Regions from separate parts of the Candidatus Villigracilis saccharophilus genome, predicted to be linked through region 2. Evidence: a T-box and tRNA genes for the amino acid it is inferred to sense, from the RefSeq annotation. Region 2 holds a T-box; the other holds one or more tRNA genes.

Region 1 (16,733 bases), on a different contig from region 2:
TGCGCTGATCTTCCCTTCTTCGATCATCTTGAGTATCTTCATTCTTTCTTCAACTGTAGTCATGGCGACCTCATATCCTTGTCTATGATGTTACATTACCCTACCCAACAACTGCGGGGACAATTTCATCGCTTACTGCTTCTACTTTCGGCAATTTAAATTTCAGCCAGATCGGAATAACCGAAATCAATAAAACAATGGCGGTCACTGTAAATGGAAATGTCGGGCTGACGCGATCCCACATCTGCGCGCCGATCCACGGGGCGGGCAGGGAGAAAATCCCCAGGCTGGTACTGAACAACCCGAATGCCATACCGCGATTCTTTTGAGGGACTGCCTTGCTGATCAGCGACTGATAGGCCGGACCGGAAACCCCAGCGCCCATACCTGCAAGCCCCCAGCCCAAATAATACATCCACTGATTGCCAGCGGGAATATTGACCAGAACGAACAAAGCACTCGACATTAGGATCATTCCCAGTGCGATACCCACACGCTCACCTGCTTTATCTGAAAGCCAGCCGCCGGGAATGGTGGTCAGCATCATGGCCATGCCAAAGAATGACATGACCCAGCCGATCTGCTGGAGTGAAAATCCGCCGACTTCCTGCATGTAAACAGGGAAAAGGTTTTCTGAGAATTGAAATGAAATATCGCGCAGACCATCTGTGATCAGCATCCAGGTGATGAGTCCGCCGGAAAAGATCAGGGTGAACATCGCAGCCAGATTGATCTTCAAACTGCTGAATGAAAGTTTTTCCGTCTTTGTCGTTGCGGTTTTTGCCGCTTCGCGCGCCATGCTTAAACGCATGATCATCGCGATGAAATAAAAGATGCCAGCCGCCAACAACATCAACTTGAAACCGTATGCGCCAGCCATCCACCCGCCGAGCGGAGGTCCGATCACTGAGACGATCATAAAGATGGCCTGTGAAATGCCAAAGACCTTTCCTCGATTTTCCTCGCTGGAATGTTCCGCAATGAACGCATCGAAACTTGGACCAACGAGTGAACGCGCAATCGCGCCGATCGCCACAGCCAGCAAAAGCCACTGCCATGTGTCCGCAAGGATCAGCGGAATAAAACCGATCACACCAAAGACACTGCCGATCGCGATCGCACGCAGGCGGCCGAGCGTATCAGAAACCCATCCACCTAGAATTTGTAAAAGCAAAGGTACGATCTGTGAAAGCGTAAAGAACAGACCGATCTGTGTAATTGATGCATCAAGGTCCTTTAGATAAAGCGGCATCAGCGAGCCATACATGCTCCCGCCGATGTTCGCGAAGATCATCGCCGTTAAAAACAGGATCAGCAATCCGCTTAATAAAGGTTTTTTCTTAATGGTTTCCATTTTTATCCTATAAAGACCTGCACCTTTTCGCCGTCATCGCCATCGTCCACATTCACGATCAACGGCTCGGTAATATTTTTTGCCATGGCAATGGCCTGTATGATCTCATCCACATTGGTTTTCTTGAGTCCGCTAATGCTGCCGCCGAAATTTTTCAGAAACCAGGCAACCAGCCCGAGCGGAAGCGGAAACGCGATCGTGATATTCCGCGGGAATTCCGTCTGATGCGAGCGGTCCACATTCACATACATCCAGCGCGAAGTCCTGCTGCCAGCGCCGAGCATCGTCAGCAAAATTCCGAGGAAGAGCGGCATGGTCATGCAGAAGAACCAAAAGTTGAGCCCGTTATTTTTTTGGATACCAAACATCGCCCAGGCGCTCAAGACTGTGAAGATGATCCCTATCGAGAGGAATGCGCTCGAAAAACGATTCGCCCGTCTGCGGACTTGATCGAACTCAGGGGCATCGGTCTTTTCGGACCCGAAGCTTGGTCCCGCTTCGATGACTTGAATCTGCTCTTCGGCAGAGTCATCCAGCGCGCGCATCAGCGTGGCGGCTTCCTGCGCGTTGATCTTTCCATCTGCGACCATTTGCAAAATTTTCTTTCGTTCTTCAGATGACATTACGACCCTCCTTCGAGTGACGCTAATAATTTTTCAGCCTCGGCAGCCGTAATCTTTTTATCCTGAAGCATTTTTAGAATGAGCATGCGTTCTTCATCGGTGGCTTGCGGTTTGATCGGCATTGGCACACCTTTCGAAGACAGATCCCAACTCCAGGGACCGACTTGAAAGACGGGCTTGCCGCTTCCACGATGAGAAATCCGCCGTTCTGCCTCGCGCGTTTTTTGCTCAACGCGTCTGGCGGCCTCTTCCACTTTGCGCTGGGCACGCTGGGTCGCTTGTTCGACCTGTCGTGAAATTCGGTCACCAAACCCAGACCAGTCCACGCCAATACCTGCAAAGTTACCAAAGTCTTCCGCTGACTCTCCGGCATCCGCTTGATTTGTAACGCGGATATCACCACCCGCAATTAACTTCACTGCAGCCGACCCATCGCCAAGGATGACCGTACGGGAAGTGGCGTCTTCATCTTTTTCAACGCCCTTCCATTCAACATCGATCTCATCGCCGTTAAGCGTTAATGTTGCATTCGCCTTTGGGGGCATGACCAATAAAATATCATCACCCGCTGTGACCGAATACACATTATCGGCACGCGGATTTAGATACAGCACAACATCTTCAGCCACATTGGCAATTACATTCCCGCGCACATCGCGCAAGGCAAGGTCATCAGCAACTGACTCAAGCGTGACACTCCCATCCACATCACGGATGGACACATCACTATGAGCGCTCTTAACAAATAAATTCCCCTTGGCAGTGCGCAAACTAAAATCAGATTCGATCGTATCAATCGAAACCATATCCACGTCGCGGATGGACAGGTCGCCTGCAATGGTTTTCAACTCAATTGCTCCCATCACCCCGCGAATGGAAGCGTCACCTTCAATATATTGAATGGAAACAGAAGCAAGTTTTGGAACACGCAGTGAAACATCATCTTCACAATAGATGTTGACCGTATCGCCTTCGTGCTTGAGGCGCATTTCCTCGTCATCATCACATTTGATCAGAATATCATCCCCTTCCCAACCGACAAGGCTGAGGTCTCCGCCGATCTTCTCAATAAATATTTTGGGGGTGCGTCCTGCAGAAATTGTTTTAGACATGGTTTATATCTCCTCTCCGCGCAAAATACGCATGGCTTGTTCAGCAGTGATCTTGCCGGCTTCAAGGTCGGCAATGGCGCTGCTGCGAACGTCAGGTTCAATCTCAGGGGCTTCATCCTTGCCAGGTTCATACCCCAGGGCGCGGATGGTTTCATGCAGACGGTTACGGATGGTCGGATAGGATAATCCGATCTCCTGCTCCATGCGGTTGATCTTGCCTTCACAGCGCACAAAGGTAAAAATGAATTCCAACTGTTCGGGAGTCAAATTGGAGAATTGACCTGAAACGAAATTCCCTTCGATCGTGGTATCACAGGATGAGCAATGTAAACGCGCAACAGTCAGTTCAGATTGGCAGATCGGACAACGAGTTGGTGCTGGTCGCATGGTTTGGTTCCTCCAAATTTTATAATGCCGAAACTTCAGGCATGGTTTCTAATTTATTTTCTTGATTCTTTTTTACACGATACAAGCTGAGAAAGGCGAAGGTGGAGAACATACCAATCACGCCCGCCGCATACCAAAGAAGATAGGGTTTGGGTCCGTCCATGATCAAGCCGGCCAGGTAGGGTCCGACCGCAAAAGGAATCCCCCATGAAAAACCCGCAACCGCCATGTAACGTCCACGCATTTCTTCAGGGGCAAAAGAGGCTATCAACGCCTGTGCCACAGGTGAGACCACCATTTCGCCCACCGTGATGATGACCATCGCGATGACGAACAATATATAAGTGGAAATAAAACCATACATCGAGAAACCAATCACATACAGAAATGTTCCAAATGCCATGATCAACATGGGCGGATATTTTGCGATGCGGCGTGTGATCGGGAATTGCATTAAGACGACCATCGCGGCGTTGATACTCAGCAGCAACCCATAACCAGATTCAGGCGTGCCATGTTCGTTTCGCAGATAGACACCCAGTGTGGTGTTCATATTCATATAAGTGAAGACTTGCAGCATAACCGCACCCAGGAACAACATGAAGGCCGCGTTGCGGAAGACCTGTCCATAGCCAGCAAAGGTACGTGCCATGGTTTCCTTCGGGGCATCGGGATGTGCCAAAGGTTTTGTCTCAGGCAGGAAGATGGCGATCAGAATCACGGTCAACAGGGAAATGACTGCGTCGGACAGAAACAGTAAAAGGTAGGAACGAGACGCAAGCAATCCGCCAATCGCGGGACCAATCACGACAGACAAGTTGAATGCCACACGCAAGATCCCGTACCCATCCGCCCGTTTTTCTTCAGGAAGAATATCTGCGATCATGGCTTGATGGGCAGGTCCAGCGACATCGGTCAAGATGCCAACAAAGAGCGCCAGAAAGAAGAAAACCTGGAAGGAGTCGATCAGCCCCATCGCCACGGTGCTAAAGGAGGAGGCGATCAGTCCAAACATGATGATGCCCTTGCGTCCGAAGCGGTCAGTGAGCGCACCTCCAATGGCGGAGCCGGCAAAACTGGAAACTGAAAAAGCCGCAAAGAGTACGCCAACATCCGTCATCCCAACATTAAATTTACTGGTAATATAGAGCGCAAAGAATGGGAAGAGCAACGAGCCGCCAATGCGATCAATAAAAGTGATGGCGATCACGGTCCAAAACGTGCGCGGATATTCGTTGTAGAGATTGGTTATTCTTTGGATGATATTTTGCAGGAACATTTTAAGCTCGCGTCTTCAAAATTTATCTTGCGAAAACCTCAACTGATTTGGTTGCGTCAGCATTTAGTGCTTGCAATTTTTGACCGCTGACAACCATCCAGGCGCCAAGTGCAAACAGTAAGCGTCTGGCAGAAAAGCCCTGCGAGCGCTTCCAGGCCAGGCAATTATCGACTTCTTCTTGAGTTTTCTGCTTCGCCACCATTAATAAGCTTTCAGGATGAAAATTATTCATGATACTTCTCCATTTCAAACAAAAAGAGGAAAAACGCTGCTAAAGGCAAAATTATTAAAGCCTGTTCCTTATTTCTATTAATATTATATCCATATTTTTAATTTTGTCAATACACAAATCAATAATATCAATATTGTTTTTAAAAATATTGATATTGATTCCATAAAATCAATATTTCCACGAATTTGGAGGTTTTTCAATGATTCGCTCTATATTTTTCTCGCCCGGTAAGCCCACCCGCACAAATATCTCCCCACAGGAATTTCCGCGCCTTATCCGCAACAAACAGGGTTTGCTCTGGGTGGACTTCATCGCTGAACCGCCCGAATCTGCCCTGCCCATCCTAGAAAGCTTTAAGTTCCACCACCTGGCCATTGACGACGCTTTACAAGAAACGCACGCTCCAAAGATCGATGATTGGGGCGACTATCTTTATATTGTCCTGAACTACATGCACCTTGTAAACAATACCGATCCATGGGATACGGAAATTGATGAGCTGGATATTTTCCTTGGGAGCAACTACGTCATAACGCATCACGATAACCCGGTTGCCTCCATTGATGAAACCTGGGATATGTGCCAGCGCGACCCGCGCTACGCAAAAGACGGGCCAGATCATTTGCTTTACAAGATCATTGATGCCACTGTCATGAATTACATGCCGATCATCGAAAAGATAGATGAAGAAATTGATTTTATTGAAGACCAGGTTTTTGATAGCCCCAGCTCGCAAACACTCGCCCGTCTGTTCACACTCAAACGCGTCCTGCTTGCCATGCGGCGTATTCTGCTCCCACAGCGCGAGGTACTCAACAAAATGGCGCGTGACGATTATCAGGTCATCGATGAGAAAGACCGAATTTTTTACCGCGATATTTACGACCATCTTGTCCGTTTGCATGATGTCAATGAAAGCTTAAGGGATCTCGTCAGCGGCGCCTTGGACACCTACCTGTCTGTAATCAACAACAGTACTAAACGATGTCATGAAAACATTAACACCATTTGTCTTTTATGGGATGCTAAGCCTGACAATTCTATCTCCAGTCCTAATGATCCTGTGGATGCGCCGACAGACCTGGGTATAGCCCTTGATTTCGATATCATCAAATCCTTGACACAGAACAAGCGTTCGAGTATCATTTGTAGCACAAATGAGCGAAGAATGCTCGTGAGGAGAATAACATGATGATGGTTAGAAAAAGCAAGGGATTAGGCGAACGCCACCAGAAGATCCTTGATTTCATAGCAAGTTATCAGCGCGAACACAAGCACCCACCTTCAATCCGTGAGATTGGTGTGCATTGTGATATTTCATCAACCTCAGTCGTTAATTATTATCTTGATCAACTGGAAAAAAACGGCCACCTCGAACGCGACCGGAAGATTTCACGCGGCATGCGGTTAACCGGCAATACCCCGCTTGGTGACATGTTCCGAGTTCCGCTTGCCGGTGTAATTCAAGCGGGTGAACCGATCCAAGTCCCTACAAACTCGGACTTCCCTTCTTTCACAGCAGACGACTCTGTTGAAATTGCGACATCGCTCCTGCCATCCAAGGAAAAGGGCAAGGAGTTATTTGCCCTGAAGGTACAGGGAGAATCAATGATCGACGCCATGGTTAATGATGGCGACATCGTCATCCTCAAACCCACCCAGGAGGCTCGAAACGGGGACATGGTTGCGGTTTGGCTGAACGATCGCAATGAAACAACACTAAAGTTCTTCTTCAAGGAAAAGGACAGATTCCGCCTGCAGCCCGCCAATCCAACCATGGAGCCGATCTTCATTAACAAGAACGAAGCGCTGGAGATCAAAGGTAAAGTGGTCATGGTCATTCGCAAAGTAGAAAGACTCAATTAAATAAAAAAAGTAGCCAAGCACAAAAAAAGACGACCCTTGCGAGTCGTCTTTTTTTGTGCTGATTTCTTAAAAACTATTCGATAACGATGTTAGCGCCAGCTTCGTCAAGTTTCTTCTTGGCATCCATGGCGGCATCTTTGCCAACGCCGGTGAGGATCTTGCCGCCAGCGGTTTCAGCGAGGGTCTTGGCTTCGCCGAGGCCGAGGCTGGTCAATTGACGAATGACTTTGATGACATCGATCTTCTTGGCGCCTGGATCCTTGATGACCACATCGAACTCGGTCTTCTCTTCCACAGGTTCAGCAGCGACGGCAGCGCCACCGGCAACAGCCATCGCGACAGGAGCGGCGGCGGAAACGCCCCACTTCTCTTCAAGCATTTTTACGAGATCAGCCGCCTCAAGGACGGAGAGTGTGGAAAGTTCTTCCACGAGTTTTGCGAGCTTTTCAGACATTGTTTAGCACTCCTTGCTAAGTAATAATATAGGTTAGGTTTATTGCGGTACGCCTGCGGCGCCGCACAGTTCAAAATTATGCCGCCGCGGGTGTTTGTTCCGCATGAGCTTTGATGACAGCCGCGAGACCACGTGCTGGTTCCGCGAGTGTGCGGACGAGTTTGCCGGCAGGAGCCTGCAAAACGCCAAGTAATGTTGCACGCATAACCGGCAGCGGGGGCATCTCAGAAAGCGCCTTCACCTGAACAGGGCTTAAGGACTTGCCACCCATCATACCGCCCTTTACCTTTACGAACTCATTGCCTTTTGTTGCCTCAGTCAATGCTTTCGCGGTAAGTGCTGGATCTTTGAAAGCGAATGAGATCGCCGTGGACTTCACGAGATAGTCCGCGGGAACTTGCATGCCTTGAGCCGCAAAAACACGGCGGACAAGCGTATTCTTCACGATGTGGAATTCACCGCCGGTATCACGGATCTTCGCGCGGATCGCATCGATGTTCTTCATTTTCGCGCCGCTGTATTCCACAAGGATCACAGCTTCACTACGCTTGACCCAGTCTTCATACAGGGCCTGTACTTCTTCCTTGCGTTGTTTAGAAATTGCCAAAGGGTATTCACCTCCTTTCAATTAAAAAGTCTTTGCCACTTACACAGGCAAAGACTTTTCGCAGTCCCCCATGAGGGGAACTCCCGGAAGGGAATCAACGCTTGCGCGTTGCAAATTGCTATCAGTCTCCACCTGAGCAGGAAATTAAGTCCCAAAATTGTGGGACACCCGCCTTCAACGGCGAAGTGGTTTTAATGATTTAACGAGTACTGCTACTCGGCACCATCCATATGTTCGTTGGGATCCATCTTCATGCCAGGACCCATGGTCGTTGTTACCGTAATGCGTTTGATGAAGTTACCCTTCGCACCTGAAGGACGAGCCTTGTTCACGCCATCCATCAATGCCGCATAATTCTCGATCAACTTATTGACTTCAAAAGAAACTTTGCCGATCGAAACATGGATATTATTGGTCTTGTCCAGACGGAATTCCACACGACCTGCTTTGGCTTCTCTAATGGCACGTTCCATATCTGACGCCGGCACCACGGTACCAGCCTTCGGATTAGGCATGAGACCGCGCGGACCCAGTACACGGCCCAGGCGTCCCACCTTACCCATCGCATCAGGTGTGGAGATCGCCACATCAAAATCCAACATGCCACCTTCGATCTTCTTCATGGTCTCATCGTCATCCGCAACGAGGTCAGCACCAGCGGCACGGGCCGCGACGGCACCTTCGCCAGTTGCAAAGACAAGCACTCGCACTGTCTTGCCAAGTCCGTGCGGAAGCACAACCACATCGCGCAACTGTTGATCAGCCTGACGTGAGTCAAGTGATGTGCGCATGTGAACTTCAACTGTTGAATCAAATTTTGTGATCGAGGTTTCCTTGGCAAGCGTAATCGCCTCCTTGGCAGAGTAAACCTTGTCAATATCAACTTTGGCGGCAGCCGCCGTATATTTCTTTCCGTGTTTTGCCATTTTATCCTCCGTGGTACAAACGGACAGCCTAAAGCCGTCCTCCCACAAAATTATTCGGTGATTGTAATGCCCATGGAACGGGCGGTGCCTTCGATCTGCTTCATCGCGCCTTCCATGTCAATCGCGTTCAGATCTTTCATCTTCAACTCAGCGATTTCCTTCACCTGAGCACGGGTTACCTTGCCGACCTTGTCTTTATTCGGCACGCCGGAGCCCTTCTCAACCTTGGCAGCCTTGCGAAGTAATACCGCCGCGGGCGATGTACGAAGCACAAAAGTGAATGAACCATCGGTGTAAATTGTTATTTCCGCCGGAAGCGTCTCGCCAGGACGATTGGATGTGCGAGCATTGTACTCCTTGCAGAATGCCATGATATTAATACCATGACTTGCGAGCGCGGGGCCGACGGGAGGCGCAGGATTGGCCTTGCCAGCTTCGAGCTGAAGACGAACGATTGCCTTTAATTTCTTTGCCATTTTGACTTAACTCCTTTGTGGTTTTAGCGGGTCATTTGGGAGACCCTCCCACCGCATCAGACCTGAGTTGGTCTGCTACTGTCTAATAAATTCTTTCTACGCTTTTTCTACTTGCAAGAAGTCCAACTCAACAGGTGTTTCACGTCCGAAGAAGCTCACCATCACGCGTACCTTTGTGCGCTCCATATCGATCTCAGAGACCATGCCACGGAAATCATTGAACGGCCCATCCACGATACGCACCCGCTCACCCACCTTGAAGGTGACCTTGACTGTGGGCGCTTCAGCTTCCATACGCTTCACGATCTGAGCCACTTCTTCAGGGCGTAATGGTGTCGGGTTGTTTCCCATCCCAACGAAGCCGGTTACACCTGGGGTATTGCGGACCACATACCAGGATTCTTCCGAAAGGGCGAGATTCACAAGCACATATCCCGGGAAGATGTGGCGTTCCACCGTTTTACGCTTGCCATCCTTGACTTCGATCTCTTCCTGAGTCGGGATGACCACATCAAAGATCTTGTCTTTCATACCCATGGTTTCAATACGCTGCTCAAGATTATGACGCACCTTATTCTCATATCCTGAATAACAGTGAATCACATACCAGGCGGGACCTTCGACTGTCACTTCAACAGAAGGCAGATCGGCGGGAATCTGCGTCTCGGAACGACGGGCAGGCTTCCGTCTCGAAGAAGAAGCGACAGGAGCTACATCCGCAGGAGCGGACTGCTCCTCGGCCTGTTCACCCATCGGTTCCTGTTCTAACTGCTCTTGTGGTTCCGGTAAATCCATCAGATCCTCAATTCGAAATTAAATACCTAAAATCAAATTCATCAAGTTGCTGGATAGAAGATCGATAGTTGCAAGAAATGCACCTACGATCACCATCACCACAAGAACAAGCCACGTAAGGCGTCTTGCTTCAGGCATGGTCGGCCAGCTTACTTTGCGAAGTTCACCCGTGGTCTCACGGAAATAACGCTGGATGGCGTTTTCGCTTTTCTTGACTTTCTTCTTCTCTTTCTCAGCCAAGGCAATACTCCTTCTTAATTTTTACGGCTAAAACGCCGCATAACGCGGCGTTTGCCACAGGCAGGCCAGGTAGGAATCGAACCCACAACCGCTCGTGTTGGAGACGAGTGCTCTGCCAATTGAGCCACTGGCCTAAATATTGGTGGGGTAGATTATACCCCACCATTTCTATATCATCTACTACTTGGTCTCGCGGTGCTGTGTGTGCTTACGGCAGCGAGAGCAGTATTTGTTGAACTCCAACCGATTGGGATCATTACGACGATTCTTCTCAGTGGTGTAATTGCGCTCTTTGCAGTCATTGCACTGGAGCGTAATCACGGGGCGGACATCTTTTTTCTTGGAAGCCATCTTTTACTACCTTGCTTTCTTTTTATTCAATGATCTTGGTAACGACACCCGCGCCGACGGTCAGACCGCCTTCACGAATGGCGAACTTGGAACCCTGTTCAAGCGCAACAGGAACAATCAACTCAACCGTCAGGTTGACGTTGTCTCCGGGCATCACCATCTCCACGCCTTCCGGCAGCGTGATGTCGCCCGTTACATCCATCGTGCGGATGTAGAACTGCGGTCGGTAGCCGCTAAAGAACGCTTTGTGGCGTCCGCCTTCTTCCTTCTTCAACACGTACACTTCCGCCAAAAACTTCTTGTGCGGTGTGATCGATTTCGGCTTGGCCAACACTTGACCTCGCTCCACATCTTCTCGTTCAATTCCGCGCAGCAACAAGCCCACGTTGTCTCCGGCCATGCCTTCATCCAACTGCTTGTGGAACATTTCCACGCCCGTACAGACGGTGCTCTTCGTTTCACGCAGCCCGATGATCTCGATCGGTTCCCCGATCTTGATGATGCCGCGGTCGATACGTCCGGTTACCACCGTTCCGCGTCCCTTGATCGAGAATACGTCTTCCACTGACATCATGAACGGCTTGTCGGTATCGCGTTTCGGCTCGGGGATGTACTCATCCACCACTCGCAACAACTCATGGATACATGCATATTCGGGTGCATTCTTATCCATGCTGGTGCTTTCCAATGCCAGTTTAGCTGATCCGCGCACGATCGGTGTCGTGTCGCCGGGGAAGCCCTGGGCGGTCAGCAGTTCACGCAGTTCCAGTTCCACCAGTTCGAGCAACTCGGGGTCGTCCATCATATCCACTTTGTTCAGGAAGATGACGATGGATGGGACTTCCACCTGACGGGCTAGCAGAACGTGCTCGCGGGTCTGGGGCATCGGACCATCGGGTGCGGCCACTACGAGAATGGCTCCATCCACCTGCGCCGCTCCCGTGATCATGTTCTTGATATAGTCACGATGACCTGGCATGTCCACATGCGCGTAATGGCGCTTGTCTGTTTGGTATTCCACGTGCGCGATGTTGATCGTGATCCCGCGCGCTTTTTCTTCCGGTGCGTTATCAATTTGATCGTACGCACGGAAGTCAGCCTGCCCTGAAAATCCGGCTACTTTGGTGATCGCCGCTGTCAATGTCGTTTTCCCATGATCAATGTGACCCATGGTCCCTACATTCAGATGCGGTTTGCTGCGGTCAAATTTTACCTTCGCCATTTGAATAACTCCTTTTTATATATTAGACAAGAATGCTTTTCAGCAACTGAGCCCTCAACGAGACTCGAACTCGTGACCTCACCCTTACCAAGGGTGTGCTCTGCCAACTGAGCTATGAGGGCTTAACGTGCTGACCGAAAATCTTTCGGTAGTGGGCGGTGAAGGATTCGAACCTCCGAAGTCTTCTGACAACTGATTTACAGTCAGTCCCCTTTGGCCACTTGGGTAACCGCCCGGGATAAATTATTTTTGCTGATCACCAACCGACAACTTCTACAGTCAACAACCGCAGAGCCGACGACGAGAATTGAACTCGTAACCTCCCGCTTACAAGGCGGGTGCTCTGCCAATTGAGCTACGTCGGCAAGTGATTAAGCAGGCGGATTATACCAAAACAACGCCCAGCGTCAAGATAAACACGCTATCATTATTAATATCCAAATAAATAAAAACTCAAACCTTGACAAGAAAAACTGTTGGAAGTAATATTAGAACAGGTGTTCTAATATGAGCAAACTCAATCAATTTTCCTTGATGATCGATGCATTAGCTGAACTTGCCGAAGAAGAACAAGCGCATCACACTCCGCCCGCGCCTGGTCTACCTAATTTAAGATCGGTCATTGCGAACGCATCCCCCTGCCCCCGGAAGCGGTATTCCTCGGCCTCGCAGAAGATGGATTGCCCGTGCTATTAAATCTATACGATCCCATCCCAGGTCCCATTCTCATTAGCGGAGATCAGGCCAGTGGAAAAACCACGCTCCTGCAAGCCATAGCCACTGCCACTGAGCAGATGCATTCGCCTTCGGACGTTCAATACAGTGTCATCACCCAATATCCAAAGGAATGGGATGACATTTATTCAAAACAGAACAACGCGGGCATTTACTCTACACAAGACCCAACAACACAAGACCTATTGTACTCGCTTGTGACCTGGGCGCATAACAACAAAGGGGATCAACAATCCGTATTGCTTCTGATAGATGATCTGGAAGCCTTAACAAAACTAAATCAACAAGCCGAACAAAGTTTGCGCTGGCTTTTACTGCGCGGACCCAGCCGCCGGGTATGGCCGATCGTCACGATCAATCCAAGCCGCGCAAGGCATATCAACCTTTGGCTGGAATTCTTCCGCACCCGGTTATTTGGAAGGATATTTGATTCAACCGAGTCCAAATTTACTGACAGGCGGTTCTAACAAAACCTCAATGACCTGACTGCCGGCTCGCAATTTGTCATGCGGGAAGGAAGTAACTGGCTGAGTTTCTGGATTCCGTCCTGGATCAATAAAAGGAAAAACATCATGCACACTGGAATGTTATGGTTTGATAATGATCCTAAGACTACTTTGAGTGTAAAGATCCAAAAGCCATGGAGTATTATAAAAAGAAATTTGGGGTACCCCGGATATCTGCCTTGTTCATCCAAGCATGCTGGATAGCGGTCAAAGACAATTTCAATTGGGCAAACTCACCATCCGCCCTTTCCAACCAATCATGCCCGGACACCTATGGATCGGCATTGAAGATCAAAAATAAAAGAGAGTTGATCTTAGGATTCCAGATCTCTCTTGTTTCAGCTAACATCCTGCGACCAGTATTCGCAGGATGTTCTTATTTTAATTACGATATTGCATGATCATCGGACAATGCCCGCCAAACAAGTGCGCGGATTTTTTTACTACTCCCCAATTGCCACAACAAATGCAATCGCATGCGTCGCCGTATGGCTCAAACTCACCGACCAATTTGACAGACCCAGTTTCATCGCCAGGTTCTGACCCGCTCCATGCAGGTACAAATGCGGCGCGTGATTCTCGTCACCGACCACTTCTATCTCAAGCCAGCTCACATCGCCAATTCCGCAGCCCAAAGCTTTGGCGACCGCTTCTTTTGCCGCGAACCTTGCAGCCAGAGATTCCAACCTGCCTTTGCAATCCTGCTGTTCCAGTTCAGTGAAAATGCGCGCAACAAATCGTTCCCCATGACGATCGATCGCATCACGAATACGCGCAACCTCAACAAGGTCAACCCCGGTGGAAAGATTCATAAATTAGGTTATGGACCCGCTGTTGAAATGACCAGGCAGTCTGGGTTTATATATTTTCGGGCGGTCTCGAGCACATCAGCGCGAGTCACGTTTTCACCAAACCTTCATAGCGCTGATAATAATCCAGCCCAAGGTTATACCGTTCAATATTCAATATTGCACTGGCAACACCGCCATTCGACTCAAGAGACAGCGGCAAGCGTCCAATGTAATTCGTCTGGCTATCCGCAAGTTCCGCCTTTGTCACACCGCTTTTTACAAATCGGCGCAGCTCGTTTTCGATCAAACTGATCGCCTTCTTTAAGTTCTTCGGATTCACCCCCGCGTTGACTTCCCAGCTTCCGGGACCCGTCCCGGAGTTCAGACTTGAGGATGCGTAATAAGCGAGCCCGGACTTCTCACGCACCACATCCCCAATGCGCCCCATCATGCCAAACTGCCCCAGCACCGAATTCCCCAAAGACGCGGATAAAAATTCAGGATCCATACGGCGCGGACCGATCATGCCGATCACCAGATCGGATTGTGACTTGCCCGCTATCGTGTGATGATGTTTGACCGTTTTCTTAACCGACTTGTGCGGAGGTAATTCCTGCTTTCCAGCCTGACCTGGAACATGCCAATTCCCGAGGACGCGCTCCATCTCTTCAACAGCTTTTTCAGGCTCGATCGCCCCACGATGGCAACGACCATGCCTTTCGGTCCGAAGTGGAGGCGGTGAAATTCCTGCATATCCTTTCGCGTTATGGATTGGATCGTTTCGATAAACCCATCACTAGGCCTGCCGTACGGGTGATTTTCAAACAACATCCGTTCAAAGGCCATTGACGCAAGGTCCATTGTATCCTGAGCACGGATCGCGAGACCGGTCAATAATTGGGCTCGCAGTTTCTCTACTTCATCTGCAGGGAAAGTGGGCGTTGTCAATGATTCAGCCAAAAGACCAAGCAAAAGCGGGAGATCTTCCACAAGTGCGCGGCCACCAAAACTTGTGTTATGTACGCCTGAATCAAACCCCATGCGCGCGCCGACAGATTCCAGTTCGTTGTAGATCGCGTCAAATGCCGCGTTTGTGTACCGCGCATCAACGAGGAAGCAACAAAATCCGCGAGACCGAGCTTCGCGTCACTTTCAAAGATCGCCCCTGCGGGCAGATATCCGCTCATACTGATGGAAGGACTGTCAAAACTGGAGCGCGCAAGAACGGTGATGCCATTGGAAAGTGTTACACGGTAAATATCGTCCGGACCGGGCAGGGATGGTTTTACTGATCTCAGAATACGCTTTGCCATTTATGCCTCCGCGCCTTTCGGGATGTAGTGCCAATCACGCGGCTTTTAGGTTGAAGATATTTCTGCGCCACCCGCTGAACATCCAGCGGTGTAACCTTTGCCAGCTTATCCAGATAGGAAGTAAACCATTCATACGATGAGAACATTTCCACATACCCCATCCAAAAAGCCTGATTGGTGATATTCTCGCTCCCGTAAGCAAAGACTGCCCGCGCCTGTTTTACCGCGCGTTTAATCTCATCGCTGGGCACTAAAACATCCTGAATATTTTTATCTCTGCATCCAGCGCTGCCAATGCTTCTTCGGGTTTGCGTTTTGGGTGGTTGGTGATGGTGATGCGATACAGATAAGGATCGATCGTTGCTTCAGACCAGCCGGATACATCCACCGCATATTCCTTGTCCACTAATGCGCGGTAAAAACGCGAAGTTTTATAAGATAACCCATTGGCACCGCCAAGCAGGCTATCCAGAACCTGCAGAGGAAAATAATCCATAGGCTCAAACAATTCCTGACACGCTTCAGCATTGATTTGGTCTCAAAGTCGCCCGCCATACACAGCACAGCGTTGTTCGGGACATAATATGTACGATAATGTTCATATAGATCATCTCGTGTGATGGTATGCAGATCTGCCATGTCGCCGATAATCTCATGGTGATATGGTGTACATGAAAGGCTGTGTTTTGAACCGCTTCGGTCAGACGAAACATCGGCTCGTTCTCGCCCCCTCACGCTCAGAGATGATGACCGTGCGTTCCGATTCAACTTCCTTCTTATTATAGATACTATTCACCATACGGTCAGATTCAAGACGCAAGGCGAGATCGATCTTGTCAGCCGGCATGGTCTCAAAATAACGCGTGGAATCATGCGAGGTGGAGGCGTTCCAGCGACCGCCCTCGCGTGAGATGGACTTATCCAAAACCTTCGCGGGAATTTTTTGTCCCCTTTAAATTGCATGTGTTCAGTCCAGTCCAGGAAATACCGGTTCTTCCCGTCGGCTCATCTTTTGAACCGACCCGATACCACACCCAGGATGAAATGATAGGCGCGGTGTGGATCTCTTTGAGCATGACCTTCATGCCATTCTTTAAGACAACCTGTGTAATCTTGTTTGCCATTTATCTCCAGAAAATCCTTCTAAAGTAATGTTTTTCATGGGAAACATCGCAAGTCGAAGTAAATTTTCAGAACCTGCGGGATGATCAGTTCAATGTCAGATTAATTATTTACAAATTGATTTGCATCCAAATTGATCGCGCCCGGATTGATCATGCAGTAATATGGCTCGACCACATTACGCAAACCAACGAACGGATCGTGCAGCTGCGTTTCATTCAATGGAATATCCACATCCACATTCAACGAGACGGGCACGGTGGTGTCTACTGGAACGGTCAAGTTTAGCACAATGGGAAGGTTCGTTCCCTGCGGTAGCACAATGGTTGCCAATGCTCTGGT
Region 2 (13,667 bases):
TCGAAGACCGCACTCAGTTGAAATTACCTGACGGCACACTGCAAGATCATCTTGGGTACGAAGCGGGTGGCTGGGGTACTGGCTACAAATCCACTTATACATTTGCTCCGCTGACCGCACAAGTGAATGACGCTGTGCTTCTCATCCCATGTATCGAAGGATCGCCGCCAGGCACACTTCCTGAACAATGGGAACTGCCCTGCGTTTCATCCCCGCACCGCCAGAGATGACCATCGTTCCGGTCATTGAGGTCACACCTTCAAGAGATCAACCACAGGCGAAAGTCCGTTGACGATTGAAAAGATCGTCGAGACAGACCGCGGCTTCATCCTCATCGGCTCGTTCAATTCCAACAGCCTGCCGCAAGGCGCATCGGCATTAGATTTCTCCACCTATCCAGTTTTCACCGATGCCAATGGTCAGGAAGTTTTGTATGATTTCGCCACCAGTCAACTTGACTCGCCTGTCGAAAAGCCACCGGCGGGTTCCTTCCGTGGGCATTTGAAATCATCAATAAACAACAAGCTTACCCGTTGACCATGACTGTCAGCGCAGTGGCCGCTCAATATTCAGAATCAAGCGCCAGCTTCGAGTTCGACGCGGGACCAAATCCGCAGGAAGGGCAGGCCTGGGATCTGAACCAAGATATCGAGTTGGCCGGGTTCCCGGTGCGCGTCGTCAAGGCAACCCACACCGCTGATGGCTACAGTTTCGATTTCGAGAGCGCCGTCATGTTCAACGGTGTCGGCCTCGCCATCGGAAATTCCGTGCCCGGCGGGTCTGGGCTGGGCGACCCCGGACATTTTATTTCGGTGGTCAGGTTCGAGGGCGAAGTTCCCTCGGGCAACTTGATTGTGCAAGTCTCAAACCCGGTTGTGGTGATTTCTGGAAACTGGCAGATTCAATGGGGTGTGGAGAAACTCCCCGGTGATGAATCTCCCACGCCAGTGGCAGCGGATCAAATCTGCCTGACGCCTGATTCGTGGCAAGTGGCATTAGACAACTATCAAGCAGTTCCCCCCGAACTGAATGGCAGGCTGCTCGTCTATGGTGCGCTTAGCGATGATTGGCTCAACTACGATAATTACGGCAGTTTCATGGCGCGCCTTGATGGCAGTGAAAAACAGATCATCTCGCAGGGTGTTTATCCTCGCTTTCACCGGATGGAAGGTTTGTCGCTTTTGCCTGGGGTGAAGGTTTGAATCTTTTCGACTTCGCAAGCGGCGGACAAATTCACATCCCCAACACAACCACCGATGATAATGTCCCGGTCTGGTCACCGAATGGGACGAAGATCGCCTTCAGCAGTGGGAGTGACCTCAACTTGTACATCATCAATCCCGATGGCAGCGGACGTACTCAAGCCGTCAATGAGAATGGCGATGAGCAACTGGTGGATTGGACTGCCGATGGAACCGGCTTGATCTACGGCGTGAATGTGGAGGGCGGTATCTCCCTGCGAAAAGTGGATATCGCCAGCGGCGCGGTCACAGAAATTTTTGTTATCCCCAATCATCGCGCCTATGAAGATTTCGCCATCTCCCCCGATGGCAACCGCATCGCATATCATGCGCGCGAGAATCTCCAGGATGCGATTTACATTTCCAACCTCGACGGCTCCGACCGCAGGCTGTTTGCGCAAATGGGCAATTGGATCGTCACCGCGCCGTTCTGGTCACCGGATGGCAGCTGGCTGATCATCGTCATGCGCTCCACCGACCTCCCCGACCGCCCCACCGAACTCATGCTGGTCAACGTGAATGACTGCCGCATCCACCCCTTCCCCCTCAGCGTGGAATCGATCCACGGGTGGATTCCGTAAAGAGAAAAAATAAAACAGGCGGGGGAAAATCCTCCGCCTGTCCTTTTACGGTCTATCGTCCACCATCCATGGTCAGACTTACAACTCGCTTGCGCGTCTCGTGATCTTATCCTTCGCACGCGCTGTAAACTCAGCCAATGAAATATTGTTCTGCTGGCTTCCATCACGTACACGGAGCGACACTTGTCCAGCCTGCATTTCATTGTCACCGACCACGATCATATACGGAACCTTCATCAACTGCGCCTGACGGATTTTGGCGTTCATGCGCTGTGACGATTGATCTGCATGAACGCGGATTCCGCTTTCGCGTAATTGCTTCGCGATGTTTTCAGCATACTCATTCTGAGCATCCGTGATCGAGATGACACGCACCTGCTCGGGTGACAACCATACTGGGAAGTTGCCCGCGTAATGCTCGAGCAGGAATCCGACCATGCGCTCATGTGTGGAGAGCGGCGCACGGTGAATGCACAACGGAATTTCATCCACGCCTTCCTTGTTCGTGAACTTCAAGTCAAAACGTTCTGGTACGGCAAAGTCCACTTGATTCGTCATCAGCGAAAATTCGCGCCCGATGGCTGACCAAACTTGCACATCAATTTTTGGGCCGTAGAATGCAGCTTCGTCTTCGCGTTCCACGTATGGCACACCGCCGTTATCCATCGCGCGGCGCACCATCTCTTCGGTCTTGAGCCATAGGCGCTCGTTGTCCACATATTTTTTGCCCAGTCCCGCCTTGCTGTGCAGGGACAGGCGCATCACATACTTCTCGATCCCGAACAGTTCAAAATACTTACGATATAGCGCCACCACACCCATGAACTCCTGTTCGAATTGTTCCTCCGAGCAGTAGATGTGAGCATCGTTCATCTGCATCGAGCGGACGCGCATCAACCCAAAGAGTTCACCGGACTTCTCGTAACGGTAGCAGGTTCCGTATTCGGCGAGGCGAACGGGAAGATCCCGATAGGAACGTCCCTTCGAACCAAAAATTTTGTGATGCATTGGACAGTTCATTGGCTTGACGTAATACTTAACGCCTTCGATTTCCATCGGCGGATACATGCTCTCTGCATAATAAGGCAGGTGACCTGAACGCACAAAGAGATCTTCCTTTGTAAGAATCGGCGTTTTGACGCGCAAGTAGCCGGCCCTGTCTTCCATATCCTTGGCGAGTTTTTCGAGTTCCTCGATCATCACGCCGCCATTGGGCAGCCATAAAGGCAAACCCGGTCCGACCTCTTCATCGAAGATGAAGATTTCCAATTCCTTGCCCAGTTTGCGATGATCGCGTTTCTTGGCTTCTTCCAGTTGATTCAGATAATCCTTCAACTGATCCTTGGTTTCCCAGGCTGTGCCATAAATGCGTTGAAGCATCTTGTTGTTTTCATCGCCGCGCCAATACGCGCCTGCGATGGACATCAGCTTGAATGCATCCTGACGAATCTCTTTTGTGCTTTGCACATGTGGACCGCGGCAAAGGTCTGTGAAGGTATCCTGCTGATAAATGGAAATATCAGGCGGCCCATCCAGCGGATTGCCGTATTCATCCCTGCCGCCTTTCTCAAGGCCTTCGATCAATTCCAACTTGTAAGGCTGGTCGGCAAAAATCTTTTTCGCCTCCTCCGCGGAAATGACGGTCTTCTTGAATTCATGCTTGACCTGCACGATCTGCCGCATGCGTTTTTCGATCTGCTCCAGATCTTCAGGAGTGAGATTGCGCGGCAGGTCGAAGTCATAATAAAAGCCATTTTCCACAGGCGGGCCGATGGTCACTTTGCCATCCGGAAAGATCTCCAGAACAGCCTGCGCCATCACATGCGCCGCTGAGTGACGGATCTTATACAATTGTGTATCTTCATAACGTTCTGTTTGTAGTGCCATTTTCTACTCCTTTTAGACTCCAACGCATTCCAACGTTGACATCGGAAATCGATCGATTTCCGATGTCAACCACTTAAACAAAAAATTCTCACCCAATAACGGGGCGAGAATTTCATTCACGCGGTTCCACCCGATTTGAGTCTTGCAACTCATCTCTTAGGCTGATAACGGAGCCAACCGTTCCGCATAATCGCTATAAGCTTTCTGCCTCACGCTCTCAAGTGGTTTTCAGTGATCGTTTCTGGAAGACGCTCTCAACAATCGCACCTTCTCTCTGTCAGAACAACTACACCTACTCGTCTTGGTCCAAGCGTTTTATTAGATGATTTTCGAGTGGACGGAATAGGGCTCGAACCTACGACCTCTGCGATGTCAACGCAGTGCTCTAACCAACTGAGCTACCCGTCCAAAGAGTGGTCATTATACCGAGTGTGGCAAAAATTGACAATCCCTTTATTTGATCAAACTGATCGATCAAGCCAGGCTACTAAAGATGGACCACGCCGACGGAGGCTTATATTATCCCATCAAATAGATCCATGTGATATTATGCATGATCTTATGAGCCAAACAGCAAGTTGACCCGTATTTGTATTTCCTAAATCCAGCCGCTTTTTATAAAGTTCTGGCTGGCGAATCCAAAAAACTTTGCAAACAGCGGTAATCTTTTATAATAGGCCATCCCAAAGGGCGCAGACCGCTGCGTAAATAGCATACAGAGGAAATGAGGAGAAAAAAGTATGAGTTCAAATAATATTCAATCAAAGAGGCAGATCAGAAAAAGGATCTTGTTAGGGTTGTTCATCCCACTGACATTGATCATCATGCAAGCCTGCGGGACATCCAACAAGATCCCCGAAGGAGCAAGGATCATCGAGGATACCCCCACAAGGATTATCCCAACCACGACGCCTTACGTGACCGCGATCATCCCAGCCGCAGATTTTCTTACTGCAACCGCATCTGCTCTTCAAATCCATGAAGGCGCAGTTCGTTTTATGACCTACAATATCGAAGGCGGCGGATTGGAAAAGCTGCCCTTGATCACGTCCATTCTACAAGCCTACAACCCGGATGTTCTTGCGATCCAGGAGGCGAACGGCTGGCAGTTGAATGATTTCGAAATTGCCAATCAAGCTGCCAACGATCTTGGCATGGAGTATATTTCATGCCAGTCTGCTTCCCCAACGCTGGATAAGAACGGCAATACGTATGATGTGATACTTTTTTCAAAACTTGAAATAAAGGACTCAGAAACATATGCGGATGTGCAGAATTGTCTGATCCGCGCAGAAGTTGCCACTCCGGATGGAGGCTCGATCCAGGTGTTTGCCACACAGATCAATCCTAACTTTGATGAGGTTGGCTGTCAAAATGTTGAAAATCTGGTCAAGGTTGTTCAGCCTTTTGCGGAAAGTGCCGCCATTTTATTGGGCGATATGACCATGCCTCCTCCTGGCATTGAGTTGGGTTATCCCTTAAATCAAGTGGCGTGCCCGCCATTGCTCGAAGCAGCTGGCTGGTCATTTTTCACCGATGTCAGCAGGGTTGACCATATATGGACAACACAGCCAATGCTTGCGTTTCAGGCTTATAAACTTCCCAGTCCAAATAAGGAACCCCTCGTCACAAAGAATACTTTAAGGACGGCTTCAGATCACTCCCCGCTGGCTGTGGATTTTTACTTCCCCTGATCAAGCGGTTTGATACACATAAAAACATCCCATGCACCTTGTTGTGCTTGGGATGTTTTTATTCAACGCCGCAGCCAAGCACCCTTACGATCTGTGTGCCCGGCAGACGAAAGATCACTTCATACCATGTAGAACTTACCTGGAATAAATCCACTCTAAAACTTTGCGGTCTCGAACCGACATAGATATGCGTCACTTGCTGCCGGCAAAGGGATTGATATATTTCCTGTGATCCAAAATCCGTGAAATAAGGCAGGCTTGTCACTGCGCGTCCGCTTAATGGCACGACCCAAATTCCCGCATCTGTGCCGGTTCCCTGCATGGGGGCGCTGAATGCGTCAATGTTCAGGTCCGCGCCTGCAATGGCGACGCGCGCGTCATCGGGCAGATGCCGATCCATCCAATCCAAAGCGGCCCCGTCATCCCGGGCAACCAGTTGACAACAATCTGATGGGGAGAAGTTATAGCGGGTGAATGCGTTAAAAATAATGATCACAGCGAATAGAAGCATGGCAGCCTTGGACAGGCGCGAAGCCCCCACTCCGCCGAGGAATGCCAGCGGTAAAAACAGGATCATTTCCACAAGCGGCCTATCCAACAAGGTATATGCTTTTGCGATGGGGATCAATGACATTGCAAGTATTCCAAACATGGCGAGGAGCGAGAAAGATATCAGGCGGGAAAATAACCGGGCAGCAGAAACAGACAGCAGTATGACCAGAAGCGTAATCCAGATTCGGTACGGCTCAAAGACGGGGCCAAACGTTTGATTCTTATCCATCAACACGACAGCCATCCCCAGCACGGCCATGCCTATCGTGAGAAGCAGTTTTCGGTTATCGCGTACTTGATAAGACAATACCCATGCCGCGCCAAAGACTCCAAGCAAAATAATCGAACGGCTGTGGATTAGAGCTGATGTGAACAAGCTCAATGCAAGCAGCCATCGATTTTTTATAACAGCTATTCCGAGCGTAAATTGAATTAATAATAAGCTCAATAATGCCGGGTATTTGCCCCAATTAACTGCATGGGCCGGCATAAACCATCCGAAAGCCGCCAGCATAACCCCGAGGAATGCCGCCGCATGCGAGTTGACAGCGCGATGCACAAGAAAATAAAGAGGGAAGGGAATCGCCGCCAGAACAATCTGTCCAAACAACAGCATCACCTGTCCGAGATTCGCACGCGTTATGGATACAAATGCGGCAACAATAACATGATAGCCAACATGGTAATAAGACGCGGTCGGCCACATGAACTTGAAAGGTGACTGTATTTTCAGGAAATAATTGATAATGCGATAATGTTCGGCTGAGTCAAAATAGGAAGGCAGGATAATATTGGACACAAACCCAATCCGAATAAAAACAAAAATGAAAAACAGTAATAGAATGAAAATACATTTGAGTGAAACATCTTTCCAGACCGCATAAATAGCGAAACCGGCAGGCACAAGAATAAAAATTGCGGCTATGATGAAAAAAACAGTCTCTGGAACGACCGCTCGAAATAATAGCATCACAACGGAAAACAACAACACCGGCACAGGCCACCCGCCCATTGCCAGAGTGATCAATTCCATATCAGTAAAGTTTTGATCTGATATTTTTTTCAGAACTGCAAAGACCAAAATCATTCCCCAAAACACAAAGGCCAGAATGGCAAGGATCGTCCTCCAATTCTGGCCAATAACACTTAAGCTGTTGGCAAATAAATCAGCATTCACAAAAGCAAATCAAGGATTGGGATATGCCGTTATGGGTGTTGTTGTAACAGCGGTCTGGGTAGGACTGGGAATTGCTGTGGCGCCACTTAGCGGCGTCGCAATAATGGCAGTTGCGGGTGTTGCGGTAAGGTCGGTTATTGCCGGGACGCCGGCTGGCGTCCAAACTATAAAAGCCGCGACAACAACTTTTCCGCGAGCGAGCAGGGTATTATTTTCAACATCATAAACTTCAAGCTCAATGGATTCCCCCAGCGGTGTGCGCGGCCCTGTGCAATACACATTCAATGGGGTTGCGTCTGACGGGTAACAGGAATAATTATAGGAAATCCCTCGATTCAGCCCTTTGACGTGGAAAAGGGGATAATCATCCCAGTCAACTGGAAATTGATCGCCATTAGACCAGGATCGCTCGCTACAAATGTGATAATACAAAGCCCGCTTGGGTTCTGACCGCACAAAGTAATGTCTGATACAAGTGAATTGGTTTTATTTAGTCTTCCTCGAACAATAAAGACAATGATCAAAAGTGACACCAACAGGGTGCCCAGTATAATAAAAAGCCGTTTTCTTTCCATGTTTACCTCGTTAATTTAAATCTTCACTTTTCAAACAACGATCATCTCTGCAAAAATCACGGGGTTTGAAGAGGCGTGCGATGCAGTCAACAGAAATATAGACAATAAATTGTCTCATAATGAGCCATCTGCATATCTTATTCTATCATTTCCAATCGAAACCGATTTGGTAGGTTCAAACAAAGGACCTCAATTTAGCACTTCGATATTCGGCCGCATGGGGATACGATCGATAAGATCCATGAAATCAGCGTGGGTTACTTCAGATTGCGGTTTATCCATCAGCGCAAGCAGGGTTGCCTCCATGACGTTGGTACCAAAGCTGCGTCCTTCCAGCCGCGGCGTGACCGTGACCAAAATGTGCAGATTGCGTTTTTGCAGTTCATCCACATTTCTGGCTGTGGTTGTGTTCGTCACAACGATCTTCCCGGTCAGGTCATCGGGCATGTACTGGCGTATCTGTAAAAAGTCGCCTGCGATGACTTGCGCGCGCTGATAGTATTTTGTCCATTTGGGTTGCGGTGGTTTGTCCTGTTCCGACCCTAGCGGATAGAGCCACGCGAACGGTAGCTGCGTCACGACAGGCAATAACATACCTGCCAAGAGCCGGGCCGCGCCGATCGTTCTGATCGCAAAAGGCAGTCCGAGCGCGAACATAAAATCTCCAAAAGTGACGTTCAACCCGGCCTCCACCATGGCTTTGCCCATGCTGTATCTTTCCACAACGGTTGTGATCAATGCCGGCAGTCCTTTCAGGGATTTACCTTCCTGTTCATTCAAATACTTTTCAAGATATTCAAAGGCGCGTTTTTCCAGTATGCCTTTTACTCCATTTCCATCCCCGACCTTGCTGATCTTGATCGCATTGCGGATGCGTTTGACATCGCGAAAATAATAGCGTTGATCTTCGACTCCCAGATAGAATTCAACTCCGCCTGCGCCAAAGGCATCCACTTTGCCGTCCATGTCCCGGTAGCGCTGAATGGCTTTGTTGAAATCGCCATTTGTACCCTGTCGGGAAATTTCGCACTCCTGCCCGAGAAATGTGTGGCGGGTGGTGTGGTCGCGTGATGATGATCCCACGCTGATGGAAAGTATTTTTTTCACAGACATCTCCATGCGGATTGAGATGGGCTATTTTATCAACAATCCACATATCACAGAAAAATGGTTTCGTGACATTCATCCATTATAAAAATTCATGGTTGCAGGTATGATTTCACCTTCGGCGCCAGAATCTCAAAGTCGTAGCCGTGCCAAATCCCCAAAGCGGTCTAATTAAATTACGACAGGCAGCCTCATTAAAAAGTTGAGGAAACCATGTCTGCTACCCATACTCATAGTAATAATAAAGATCTAGCGCTAACCCGTTACGCGTGGCTCTCGATCAGCGCCGCGTTGATCACCATTGTCCTAAAAACAATCGCCTATCTATTGACAGGCTCGGTCGGCTTGTTGTCAGATGCGTTGGAAGCCATCGTCAATTTGGTCGGCGCGGTGATCGCGCTGAGTATGTTGATCATTGCCGCGTTGCCGCCGGATGACAGTCACATGTACGGACATAGCAAGGCGGAATATTTTGCCAGCAGTGCGGAAGGTGTGCTGATCTTAATCGCGGCCGGCGGCATTATTTGGACCGCCGTTGAAAGACTGCTAGCACCCAGGGAATTGGAGCAGCTCGGAATCGGTTTGGTGGTGTCCATGCTGGCATCACTGGTCAACCTGGTGGTGTCACGGATCTTGATCGCCACTGGAAAAAAACGCAACTCTATCACGCTCGAAGCGGACGGGCATCACCTGATGACCGATGTTTGGACTTCCGTGGTCGTGATCGGCGGTATCGGAGTTGTGGCGGTTACAAAATGGTATATTCTCGACCCGATCCTCGCCATTCTGGTAGCGCTTAACATCATTTGGACGGGTATTAAACTCTTAAAACGTTCCGTCGCAGGATTTATGGATGCCTCGCTGCCTGCGGAAGAACAAAAGCTTGTGGAAAATGTGATCGCCAGATATCAGGAGCGCGGCGTGCAGTTTCACGCCATCCGCACACGACAGTCTGCGGCCAGACGGTTCGTCTCTGTGCACATGCTTGTACCCGGTGATTGGAGCGTGCATGATGCGCATCACATTGCCGAGGATTTTGAAAGCGATGTGCGTAGTCAACTAAGTGACACGATCGTTCATACACATCTCGAACCGCTGGATGATGAAATTTCCATCAATGACATTAATGAGAAATAATTGATAAAAAAAAGCCAGAGAAGATCTCTGGCTTTTTTTTATTTAATCCCATTTTTTATTCAGGTCTTCCGCATAAAAAAGAATGGCGCGTTCATAATCTATTATTTTCTCATCTGAGGTTGTTTCTGCAAGGATCTTGATCAAAGAACTGACGGCCTCATGATGTTCACCCAGATTGTAGAGTGTCATCGCAAGAAATATTTTCATTTCATTTGCATCAGGGAATTGACCCAGCCCGGCTTGCAGTATCTTTTTTGATTCGGCATATTGTCCCAATGTGCGATAGGTACTGCCCAGCCCCAGATACGCTCCGCGCAGATCGTCCCCCGGCAGGTCGTTCTCGATCGCGGCCAGATAGTATGGGATGGCTTCCTTCTCCTGCCCAATGTAATCATACACACAGGCTGTTTTATATTGAACAACCGGGTTCGTGGGGAATTCTAAAGCAAGCCGTACCAGCAATTCACGCGCTTTCTCGTGCTGGTCTTTTGCGCGTAATTTATCAGCTTCGATAAGTGTAGATATCAAATCCATGGAGACTCCACTATGCCTTCTTGGGTTACTGCAAAGCTTCCCACTCAGCCAATTTCACATCCATCTCTTTTTGCACTCGATCATATTCCTTTGCCAGCCTGATGACTTCAGCGGCATCCCTGGGCGGGTTTGCCAACTTATCGCTGATCTCGCCAAGTTCTATTTCAAGTTTGGAGATCTTGTTTTCAAGCTCCTGCTTTTGCGCGTTCTTTTTTCTCTCTTCTTTGGAATTGGCTGGTTTTGCCTTGCGGGTGTCTGTCACAACAGGCGCTTCACGCTCAGCTTGAACCGCAGCCCGGCGAGCCAGATCCTTTTCACGTTCTTCCTTCAACTGGGAATAGATACCCTTGAAGATTACCAGATGGGATTCATCCGTGTCAATTTCCCAGATCTGGGTCGCGATGGCATCCACGAGATAACGGTCATGCGTGACGAGCAGGATCGTGCCCTGATAGTCATCCAGCACGGCTTCGAGGATTTCCTGCGAGGGGATATCCAAATGGTTGGTGGGTTCATCTAGCAATAGCAAGTTGGTATCTTGTAATGCGAGCTTGGCCAGCGCGAGACGTCCGCGCTCGCCGCCGGAGAGCATGGATACCATTTTGAAAGCGTCATCACCGGAGAAAAGATATTTGCCGAGATACTCACGCGCTTTTTGCGGCAGCCAGTTCGTCACACCGATGATCTCGTCGATCACGCTTTTCTTCGGGTCAAGGCTTTCGTGCGCCTGGGCAAAATACCCAATATGCAGACTCTCTCCCAAGGTCACCTCACCAGCTAACGGCGGGATCTGACCGAGGATCGTCTTTAGAAAAGTCGATTTGCCGGCGCCGTTTGGCCCGATCAATGCAGCACAGTCGCCGCGTCTCAAATCTATGTTTGGAGATGAGAATAAAAATTTATCGGAGAATCCAACTTTGAGGTTTTCAGTGCGGATGACCATGTCACCGGAGCGCGCGGCTTGCGCGAGGCGTAGATGCAAATTGGGCAGCTGGCGCACAGGCGACTGCAGGGCGTTGATGCGGCGTCCCGCTTCCTCGACGCTGAGAATGGAAGTGGTGACGGAAATTTCGCCGGCGGTCTCGCTCCACTTTTGTTTGAGCGCGGCTTCCATGCCGATCTGTTCGATGGCTTGAATGATGCGCGAGAGGCGCTTGAGTTTGCCTTTGGCTTGCAATACATTTTGTCCCGCCACATTTTTGCGGATGTATTCCATTTCCTTTTGCAGCTTTTCCTTTTCGCTGTCGAACACTTCCTGACGGCGCGCCATGCGTTCGGCGCGTTGTTTTAAATATGCGCTGTAATTGCCGCGATAGGTTTCGGTTGCGCCGGGGAACATTTCCAAAATTACGTTACTGGCTTTATCCAAAAAGAAACGGTCATGCGAAATGATGATGGCCGCGCCTTCCCATTGACTCAAATATCCTTCGAGCCATTCGACGGCGGCGATGTCGAGATGATTGGTGGGCTCATCGAGCAGGAGCAGGTCGGGGTCTTCGAGCAGCAGGCGTGCGAGAAATCCGCGCGTGCGCTGTCCGCCCGAGAGATGATCAAGGTCAAGTTGATAATCTTCCTCGCTGAATCCCAGGCCCGTCAACACCTGACGAATTTTGGTGGTGTAGGTGTAGCCGCCACGCCGCTCGAATTCCTCCTGCAATTTTCCGTAGCGTTCCATCACTTCTTCAGCTTGCGCAGGATCAGACATCAATCCTTCAAGGCGGTGCAATTCTTCCTGTTCTGCTTTGAAATGGTCGAAGACGGATTCGCAAGCCGTCCAGATGGTTCCCGTCATTTGGAAATCTGCTTCCTGCGACAGATACCCGATTCGGACTCCGCGTGTGCGGGATACTGCTCCCGAGGTGGGTTCGTCCACGCCGACGAGGATGCGCATGAGCGTGGTTTTGCCGATCCCGTTCGGTCCGACAATGGCCATGCGCGCGCCTTTGACCACGGAGAAGGATACCCCGCTGAAAATATCAGTGGGGCCGTATGATTTTGCGAGTGAACTTACAGTGAGGAGTGACATAATTTTCCAACTACCAGATTTGAACGCCCCGTATTATAAGCGAAAGGGATTGGTTGTTGCCCTTTAAGAATCGCGGACTTAAGTCCGTGATTCAAATTATTTCACAATCGCATAAATATAACTATCCCGCGGTTCATCGCTGATATTCGGATGAATAATGTATTTTCGTAACAGCCCTTCTCGCAGCATCCCAACTTTTTCCATCACGCGCTGGGATGCGATATTGTCCACACCTGTTGTAGCATAAACTCTGTAAATGTTAGATTGTTGGAAAGCCCAATCAATAATGGCTCGGACGGTTTCGGTCATGTAACCCCTGCCTTGATATGCTCTGCTCATAACATATCCCAGTTCCATCCTGTGACCTTCAATGCGCAATTCGATCTTTCCGATCAAGTCGTCATTTTTTAATGCGATCATGAAAAGAAAGCGGACATCACCCTCCCACGCGCTGATCGCCCTTGCCAGCATGGATTCGGTCTGCCCGATATTTTCATGCGGACGCCAGGTGAGGAAATGGGTCACTTCGGGGTCTTGCACCCAGCCTGCAAAGACAGCGGGCGCATCATCTATGCGCGGTTTGCGCAGAATGAGACGTTCGGTTTCGATTTTTTCAAGCGGTTTCATCGAGACCTCAGGGAGAACCCCCCGCCCTTGGGCGTGGGGAGGGATAGCTGCTGGCGATTCTCTTTCGCCATAGCATTGTCAATATATTGAAGATGCGGTACAATCCAGTTATGAAACTGATCGCTCAAGTAAAACTCCTGCCTACGCCCGAACAGGCACAGGCACTTCGCAAAACTTTGGAAGTGGCAAACGCCGCCTGTAACTACATCAGCGATCAGGCCTGGGAGAGTCAGACCTTTCGGCAATTTCCGCTTCACAAACTGACCTATTATTCCGTGAAGGAAATCTTTGACCTGACCGCGCAGATGGTTGTCCGCGCAATTTCCAAAGTCGCTGACGCCTACAAGCTGGACAGAAAAGCCAAACGGACTTTCAAACCGCATGGCGCGATCGCTTTCGATAATCGCATCCTGACCTATAAACTGGACAGGATGGAGTTGAATATCTGGACAGTGGCAGGCAGACAAAAGATGTCTTTTGCCTGCGGCAAGCGCCAGCTTGAATTGCTCAAAGGCCAACATGGGGAAAG

Evidence for each region. A T-box is a leader RNA that pairs with one kind of tRNA and senses whether it is charged. The one in region 2 lies ahead of thrS (threonine--tRNA ligase), so its partner is inferred to be a tRNA-Thr.
Region 1: it has a tRNA-Thr gene. The T-box ahead of thrS (threonine--tRNA ligase) is inferred to sense a tRNA for this amino acid. The anticodon was not compared.

Annotation. Positions count from the first base shown of each region.
Region 1 is NZ_JADJSO010000075.1:3,319-20,051, forward strand. Features, by position in the region: gene IPL17_RS23540 (MFS transporter) at 101-1,354, opposite strand; gene IPL17_RS23545 (hypothetical protein) at 1,357-1,977, opposite strand; gene IPL17_RS23550 (hypothetical protein) at 1,977-3,089, opposite strand; gene IPL17_RS23555 (DUF2089 domain-containing protein) at 3,093-3,476, opposite strand; gene IPL17_RS23560 (MFS transporter) at 3,496-4,755, opposite strand; gene IPL17_RS23565 (hypothetical protein) at 4,778-4,987, opposite strand; gene IPL17_RS23570 (magnesium transporter CorA family protein) at 5,187-6,179, shown strand; gene lexA (transcriptional repressor LexA) at 6,176-6,853, shown strand; gene rplL (50S ribosomal protein L7/L12) at 6,927-7,307, opposite strand; gene rplJ (50S ribosomal protein L10) at 7,384-7,914, opposite strand; gene rplA (50S ribosomal protein L1) at 8,127-8,840, opposite strand; gene rplK (50S ribosomal protein L11) at 8,891-9,316, opposite strand; gene nusG (transcription termination/antitermination protein NusG) at 9,413-10,111, opposite strand; gene secE (preprotein translocase subunit SecE) at 10,130-10,351, opposite strand; tRNA gene IPL17_RS23610 (tRNA-Trp) at 10,413-10,485, opposite strand; gene rpmG (50S ribosomal protein L33) at 10,532-10,702, opposite strand; gene tuf (elongation factor Tu) at 10,725-11,924, opposite strand; tRNA gene IPL17_RS23625 (tRNA-Thr) at 11,974-12,046, opposite strand; tRNA gene IPL17_RS23630 (tRNA-Tyr) at 12,077-12,159, opposite strand; tRNA gene IPL17_RS23635 (tRNA-Thr) at 12,217-12,289, opposite strand; gene IPL17_RS23640 (hypothetical protein) at 12,432-12,620, shown strand; gene IPL17_RS23645 (NACHT domain-containing protein) at 12,611-13,126, shown strand; gene acpS (holo-ACP synthase) at 13,609-13,977, opposite strand; gene IPL17_RS23655 (insulinase family protein) at 14,063-14,620, opposite strand; gene IPL17_RS23660 (insulinase family protein) at 14,515-14,946, opposite strand; gene IPL17_RS23665 (hypothetical protein) at 14,901-15,269, opposite strand; gene IPL17_RS23670 (hypothetical protein) at 15,251-15,520, opposite strand; gene IPL17_RS23675 (insulinase family protein) at 15,520-15,765, opposite strand; gene IPL17_RS23680 (insulinase family protein) at 15,970-16,194, opposite strand; gene IPL17_RS23685 (hypothetical protein) at 16,187-16,393, opposite strand; gene IPL17_RS23690 (hypothetical protein) at 16,494-16,733, opposite strand, start outside.
Region 2 is NZ_JADJSO010000083.1:617-14,283, forward strand. Features, by position in the region: gene IPL17_RS26325 (DUF4179 domain-containing protein) at 1-230, shown strand, start outside; gene IPL17_RS26330 (hypothetical protein) at 289-537, shown strand; gene IPL17_RS26335 (hypothetical protein) at 540-1,202, shown strand; gene IPL17_RS26340 (hypothetical protein) at 1,199-1,822, shown strand; gene thrS (threonine--tRNA ligase) at 1,901-3,709, opposite strand; T-box leader at 3,806-4,027, opposite strand; tRNA gene IPL17_RS26350 (tRNA-Val) at 4,044-4,117, opposite strand; gene IPL17_RS26355 (endonuclease/exonuclease/phosphatase family protein) at 4,450-5,403, shown strand; gene IPL17_RS26360 (hypothetical protein) at 5,462-7,132, opposite strand; gene IPL17_RS26365 (hypothetical protein) at 7,142-7,588, opposite strand; gene IPL17_RS26370 (quinate 5-dehydrogenase) at 7,897-8,814, opposite strand; gene IPL17_RS26375 (cation diffusion facilitator family transporter) at 9,028-9,951, shown strand; gene IPL17_RS26380 (tetratricopeptide repeat protein) at 9,994-10,485, opposite strand; gene abc-f (ribosomal protection-like ABC-F family protein) at 10,511-12,511, opposite strand; gene IPL17_RS26390 (GNAT family N-acetyltransferase) at 12,608-13,138, opposite strand; gene IPL17_RS26395 (transposase) at 13,249-13,667, shown strand, end outside.